3 regions of the Methylobacterium sp. 174MFSha1.1 genome follow, and region 2 is predicted to be linked to each of the others. Evidence: riboswitches for the same ligand, from Rfam matches in the RefSeq annotation. Region 2 holds a riboswitch; each other region holds the start of a gene.
The links. Region 2 has a riboswitch for cobalamin ahead of BM430_RS08500 (TonB-dependent receptor). Riboswitches for the same ligand answer to the same signal wherever they lie in the genome.
Positions count from the first base shown of each region.

Region 1: linked by a shared signal. The riboswitch ahead of BM430_RS17095 (TonB-dependent siderophore receptor) and the one ahead of BM430_RS08500 (TonB-dependent receptor) in region 2 are both predicted to bind cobalamin.
Region 3: linked by a shared signal. The riboswitch ahead of BM430_RS32070 (CbtB domain-containing protein) and the one ahead of BM430_RS08500 (TonB-dependent receptor) in region 2 are both predicted to bind cobalamin.

Region 1 covers NZ_FPCB01000018.1:157,122-159,375, reverse strand. The annotation lists gene BM430_RS17100 (TAXI family TRAP transporter solute-binding subunit) at 1-453, shown strand, start outside; cobalamin riboswitch at 554-763, shown strand; gene BM430_RS17095 (TonB-dependent siderophore receptor) at 1,108-2,254, shown strand, end outside.
Region 2 covers NZ_FPCB01000009.1:169,284-171,537, reverse strand. The annotation lists gene BM430_RS08500 (TonB-dependent receptor) at 1-1,134, opposite strand, end outside; cobalamin riboswitch at 1,338-1,485, opposite strand; gene BM430_RS08495 (Trm112 family protein) at 1,612-1,815, opposite strand; gene BM430_RS08490 (LON peptidase substrate-binding domain-containing protein) at 1,878-2,254, opposite strand, start outside.
Region 3 covers NZ_FPCB01000062.1:1,791-4,044, reverse strand. The annotation lists gene BM430_RS32075 (CbtA family protein) at 1-687, opposite strand, end outside; gene BM430_RS32070 (CbtB domain-containing protein) at 776-952, opposite strand; cobalamin riboswitch at 982-1,183, opposite strand; gene cobU (bifunctional adenosylcobinamide kinase/adenosylcobinamide-phosphate guanylyltransferase) at 1,312-1,824, shown strand; gene cobO (cob(I)yrinic acid a,c-diamide adenosyltransferase) at 1,821-2,254, shown strand, end outside.

The DNA of each region.
Region 1 (2,254 bases), on a different contig from region 2:
ATCCGTCCGATCCTCCTCGAGCACGCCGGCGACGGCCCGGCACTGGTGCACGACGGACGTGCGGCGGCCCTGTTCGGCGGTGGTACCGGCTGGCCGGGATTCCGGAGCATGGCGGAGGCGCCGGGCGGCGCCCGCTTCCTCGGCCCCGCGGCGGCGGCGATCCCGGCGATCCTGGCGGCGAGCCCGTCCCTGCGGCGCATCACCGTCGCGCCCGGCACCTTCCCGGGCCAGAACGCGGCGATCGAGACGGTGGGATCCTGGAGCTTCGTTCTCGGCCGGCCCGGCCTCGACCCGGCCGCGGTCACCCGCCTCGTCGCGGCGATCGACAAGGCGAAGCCGGCCCTCGCCCGGCTCTTGCCGCATGAGCGGCCGAGCGATCCGCACGACTTGAAGGAGGCCGTCCCGGCGGCCTGGCTGCATCCCGCGACCGCGGCCTTCCTGCGCGGCGAGTAGAGCCCCGAAGGCCGCACCAGCCGGTGTGATCCTGTGGACACAGCGATCGCAACATTATTACATTGCGTTTCTAGATGTTGCTCCCCGGCGGGCGGCCTGCCATGGATGGTGCCGCCAAGGTTCCCCGGGCGCGAGCCCGCGGGCGAAGAGGGAACCCGGTGAGTCCCGACGGGACGAAACCGGGGCTGCCCCCGCAACTGTGAGCGGAGAGGTTCCGCCGCCGACGGTCACTGGTGCGCCTGCACCGGGAAGGCCAGGTGGAGCCGACGATCCGCGAGCCAGGAGACCTGCCTTGAGCGCGCGCCGTTCCGGCGCGGTCACGTCCCGCGGGCGGTGCGGCCCGGAGGAGCGCTCGGGCCCTGCGCCGCGCGATCGCGCGGACGCAGCCTGCCGCTCGCCCGGATCGCGTCGCGCGGCAACAGTCGAGTACGCTCCGTGAAACGCCGTCCGCCGTCCCCCAGCGCTCCGTCCGCTCACCCGGCGCCCCACCGGCGTCGGTACGGCGCGACCCTGGCGACCGCGCTCGTCCTCGGCGCCGCGGCGCCGGAGGCCCGGGCGCAGGAGACCATCGCCCTCGACGAGGTCGTGGTGGAGGGCCCGCGCCCGCCCGTGCCAGGTCCGAGCCTGCCGGTGCTCCCGACGACCGCCGCCGGCATGATCGGCCTCATCGGCCCGACCCCGGGCTTTCGCGCCGACCGCGCCGTCAGCAGCACCAAGACGGACACGCCCCAGCGCGACGTGCCGCAGGTCGTCACCGTCGCCCCCCGCGAGGTCATCACCGATCTGGCGGCGACGCGGGCCGAGCAGGTCCTCGCCTACACGCCGGGCATCGTGCAGCAGAACAATTTCGGCGGCCTCTCGCCCCTCGGCTACGCCGTTCGCGGCGTCGCCACGGCCGAGATCTACAAGAACGGATTCCCCCTCGCCCGCGGGTTCCCGCCCCAGCAGGACGCCCAGAACATCGAGCGGATCGAGGTGCTGAAGGGCCCCGGCGGCGGCCTGTTCGGCCGCAGCGACCCGGGCGGCCTCGTCAACATCATCACCAAGCAGCCGACGCGGGAGCGCTTCGTCGAGATGGGCGGACTCTGGGGCTCGTTCGAGCAGGCCCGCGGCACGGTCGATGCCGGAGGCAGCCTCGACGAGGAGGGCACGCTCCTCTACCGCTTCAACCTCGCCGCCGGACGCCAGAACAGTTTTCGGGATTTCGTCGACGGCGACCGGCTCCTCGTCGCCCCGGTGGTGAGCTGGCAGGTCACGCCCGACATGCGGGTGACGGTCGAGACCGAATTCCTGCGCAACCGCGCGGTGTTCGACCGCGGCATCGTGGCGATCAACGGGCAGCTCGGCGCATTGCCGATCTCCCGCTTCCTCGGCGAGCCGGGCCAGAGCATCCACCAATCCAGCGACATGATGCAGGTGCGGGTCGACCACCGCTTCGACGCCGACTGGCAGATGCGCCTCGCGACCTCCTTCAACACCGGCGCGCTGACCGGCGAGGCGGTGGAGGTGAGGGGGATCGCCGCCGACAACCGCACCGTCCTGCGCGACCGCAACCTGCGCAACTACCGCTGGGACGTGGCGATCGGGCAGGCCGAGCTGGTCGGGCGCTTCGACACCGCCGGGATCGGCCACACCCTGCTCCTCGGCGTCGAGCGCGAGAGCACCGATGCCCGCTACCAGCAGGTCCGCTCGCGCTTCCGCCAGACGCCCTATTCCCTCGACATCTACGCCCCGGTCTACGGCCGGCCGCTGCCGCCCTTCGCCTTCCAGACCAACGGCTTCGAGCAGGTCACCAACACGG
Region 2 (2,254 bases):
CCGGTTCTCGTAGTAGACAGCGGCGCTCGCCTCCAGCACCCGGTCGTCGAGCACCGTCGAGCGGTACTGCCGGGCGGTGGTGTTAAAAAGGCCGACCCGGATGTCGTCGGTGCGGGTCTGCACGCCGATCTCGTTCTCCATCGCCAGACCGAACAGGTCGCCCTGGAAGACGCGGCTGACCTCGCCGCCGCCGAGCACCCGGGCGTCGCGCTGGCGGAACTGGTCGCCGTTGACCGGATCGTTGAGAAAATAGGTGAAGTTGTTCCAGAGGTTCATCTGGTAGCGGATCACGTAGGCCGAGGCCCGCGTGATGCCGCCGGCATCCGACTGGCTCCAGCGCCCGGAGAGCGAGAAGCGTCCGGTGTCTCCGCCATCGGTCGGATCGAGGCTGCCGTAGCGGCCGATGATCCCCTCCGCCACCGCGCGCTCGGGGATCTGGTTGGTGGCGTTCCACTTCGCCCAGTAGGCCATGCCGGTGACGGCAAAGCCGTCCGTGGCGGTGCCCTGGCTGTAGCGGGCGACGCCGTTGAGCTTGCGCAGGGCATCGGGCACGACCCACGGCCCGTCATAGGCCTGCGCCTCTCCCGCGACGAGCAGGTTGCCGGCGCCGAGCGGCACCGAGGCCGCCGAGAGCCCGCGCCTGAAGCCGAAGCTGCCCAGCGTCGTCAGCGCGATGTTCCTGTCCAGTTTGTCGAGATAGTCGATCCGCACCGAGCCGGCGGAGGCGAAGTCGCCGTCGCGGACGAAGTAGGGCCCTTTGTGGAACTCCACCGCGCCGACGAGTTCGGGGATCAGGAAGTTGAGGTCGGCGTAGCCCTGGCCGTGGGCGTGAGTGCGCATGTTCACCGGCATGCCGTCGACGTGGAGGGCGATGTCGGTGCCGTGGTCGAGGTTGAAGCCGCGCAGGAAGAACTGGTTGGCTTTGCCCTCGCCGGAATGCTGGGTGACGATCAGGCCCGGCACCGCCTCCAGCACCTCGCCCGGGCGGGTAACAGGCAGGCTGTTGATGACGGCTCCGCCGATGATCCCGGCGCTCGCCGCCTCGACCGGGCGCAAGGACCCGCCGATGCCGGTGATTCCGCCGGGATAGCCGGCGCTGGCCGCCCCCGGCGCGGCGGTCACTGGTGCTTTCACCTCGATCTGGTCGAGGGGGATATCGTCCTGGGCGAGAGCGGGACCAGGCAGGCATGCGGCGGCGAGGGCCGCGAGGAACCGGGAACGGGAGACGGGCACGGGCGAGCCTTCACGGGCTGTGGCACGTCACCGTGGAGGCACCGGCACACCCCGGCCGGCGCGGCCCACATGTGACCACGGCTGACGGCAGGTCTTCTTCCCACCAAGTCTCCTGGCTCACGGGTCGTTGCCTCCCATCGTCTTCCCGGGCTCCGGCACCCAGTGACGTCGGTGATGGAGGGCTCGCCGCTCACAGTTGCGGGGGCAGCCGCGGCTTCTCGCACCGCGTTCCCTTTTGATCCCCGGGGGGAACCGTCCCGTCGAGGTGTAGGCGGGAACGGGGCGGGCGCCAACGAGGCGCGCGCCGATTTGTCGGGCGTGTTGCCGGTTGTCGACGGGACACCGCGCGGGGTTCCGTGTCGGCGCGGCGCCGTCGCCTCAATCCGCCAGCGGCCGCGCTTCCTCCGGCAGCATGATCGGGATGCCGTCGCGAATCGGGTAGGCGAGCTTGGCCGAGCGGCTGATCAGCTCCTGGCGCGCGGAATCGTAGTCCAGCCGCTCCTTGGTCAGGGGGCAGACCAGCAGCTCGAGCAGCTTCGGGTCGATGCGGGTGGCCTCGAAGGAGGCGGGGGAATCGCTCACGGGACGTCCTTCCGAATGGTCCGGTGGGACCTTGCGCCTGGGTCTCTAGCCCAAAGCGCCGCTTATTGCAGCGTCGGCTCGGCTCCGGAGGCGCGCACCAGCTCCATCTCGGTCACGGCGATCAGGACCTCGGCCCGGGTCTTGAGGTCGGGCGCTTCCAGCATCGCCTGCTTCTCGCGCGGGCCGAACGGGCTCATCATGCAGAGCGCATTCACCAGGGCCTCGTTCGGCGCCTCCTCGATCCCGGCCCAGTCGACCTTGAGGTCGTTGGCCTCGACGAAATCGCGAAGCGCCTTCAGCACCCCGGCGCGGTCCACCGCCTCCTCGCCGGCGCGGGCGTGGAAGTCGCTCTCGAACGGCGCGAAGGTCACCTTGCAGCGGCGGAAGCCCGTGGCGTTGGGCAGCTCTTCCTCGATCCGGAACCGGGCGATGCCGGTGA
Region 3 (2,254 bases), on a different contig from region 2:
CCAGCCGAAGGCGAGGCCGAGCACCGCCCAGAATGCGAAGGCGACCGCCAGCGACCGGGCGGCGAACTGCGCCGCGTAGACCGGCGGCATCGCGGAAATCTCTTCCGGCCCGTGCGGGGCACCCCAGATGTGAGGCGCGACGATGAGGGCGAGGCCGACCGCGATCGCGGCGGGCCCGCGGCGGATCGCCACCAGGTAGAGGCCGGTCGCGGTGGCGAGCGCCGTCGCCACCCACCAGAGCTGGCGCGATTCGAGGGCGGCGGCCGCGGCACCGGGCAGTTCCGGCGGCAGCCCGACCGCCGGCGCCAGGCTGGCGGCGAGGAAGCCGCCGATGCCGAATTTCAGCGCCTCGGACGGCGTCACCGCCCGTCCGGTCGCGACCAGCACGGCGCCGAGCAGCAGCGCGTAGCCGATGCCGCTCACCAGTGTCGCGAGGGCCGTGAAGGCGAGACGCGGCAGGCCCGGCGCCGGCTGCCATTGCGGCTCGGCCCCGTGGTCGTGGCCGGCATGGGCGAGCACGATCAGCGGGTTGGCGAAGGCGTGGGTGGCCGGCGCGACGCTCTCCGCCGTCTCGTACTTCTCCGCCGCCAGGATCAGCGGCGAGGTGAGGGCGAATTGCAGAACCGAGGCCACGCAAGCGGCGAGGAAGCCGGCGACCAGGGCCGCGGCGAGCAGACGTTTCGTCATCGTAGGATCACCTGCACGACCAAAGGGCCGCGGGCCCGCAGCCCCTCAGGGGCGCAGGCCGCGCGGCTTTACGAGGGTCGGGCCCTGGTCAGTGGCAGGGGAAGTTGTGGGCGTGGCGCCAGTCGTGCGCGGCGTTATGCAGGGCGACCACCGGCGCGAAGCCGGAGACGAACAGGAGCCCGATGCCGAGCGTGGCAGCCAGGAGGACGGCGCTCAGGCGCTCGCCGACGAGGGCGGGGGAGAGGGACCGGGTGATCGCGACCATGACGAACTCCTGCCGCCCCACCGGCGGCGTCGAGAGAAAGGGGTGACGGCAGGTCTCCTGGCTCGCGGCTTCTTGCCGGCCCACCGCCTTCCCGGATCGCTCCAGTGGCCGATGGCGGACCGTGTGCGACCGCTCACAGTTGCGGGGGCAGCCGCGGCATACCGGAAGAAGCCCGGCTCCCGCGTTCCCTTTTCACCTCGTCGCCGAGGCACCGTCGAGCCCGACCCTAGCCGGTCGCCTGCGGGCTTGCAATCGGCGCGGCCTGCCGCGACACCTCCGGCCCCGAGTTTTTCGCGGCCCCGAGTTTTTCGCCAGATAAGGAGACGTCCGTGCCGGATCCGGACCGCGCCGCCCCGCGCCTGACCCTGGTGCTGGGTGGAGCCCGCTCAGGAAAGAGCCGCTACGCGGAAGGCTTGATCGAGGCGATGCCGGGCCCCTGGCGCTACGTCGCGACGGCGCAAGCGTGGGACGACGAGATGCGCGCGCGCATCGCCGAGCACCGCGCCCGCCGCTCCGTCCCCTGGGAGACGGTCGATGCGCCGCGCGACCTGGCCTCGGCGATCGCCCGGGCGCCGGCCGGCCGGCCGGTGCTGGTCGATTGCCTGACCCTGTGGCTGACCAACGCGATGCTGGACGAAGGCGCCGACCTCGCGGCGGAGACCGGCGCGCTGGTCGAGGCCTGCCGGGCTGCGGCCGGGCCGCTGGTGCTGGTCTCGAACGAGGTGGGTTTCGGCATCGTGCCGGAGAACGCGCTGGCCCGCCGGTTCCGCGACGAGGCCGGGCGCCTGCATCAGCGCCTCGCGGCGATGGCCGACCGGGTGGTGCTGGTGGTGGCCGGCCTGCCGATGATCATCAAGGGAGACGCCCAATGAGCGACGACGAGACGGCGCGCCACCGCGCCAAGATGGAGAAGCGCAAGGCGGTGCAGGACGCCGAGGTCGCGGGCAAAACGATCGAGAAGGGCCTGCTGATCGTCCATACCGGCCCCGGCAAGGGCAAGTCGACCGCCGCCTTCGGGCTGATGCTGCGGGCGCTCGGCCGCGGCTGGCGGGTCGGAGTGGTACAGTACATCAAGGGCGCCTGGGAGACCGGCGAGCGCTTCGCGCTGGAGCGGTTCCAGGATCAGGTCGCGTGGCACACGATGGGGGAGGGATTCACCTGGGAGACCCAGGACCGCGACCGCGACGTGGCGGCGGCGCGCGCCGCCTGGGCGAAGACCGAGGCGCTGATGGCCGATCCGGCGATCCGGCTCCTGATCCTCGACGAGCTCAACATCGCCCTGCGTTACGACTACCTGCCGCT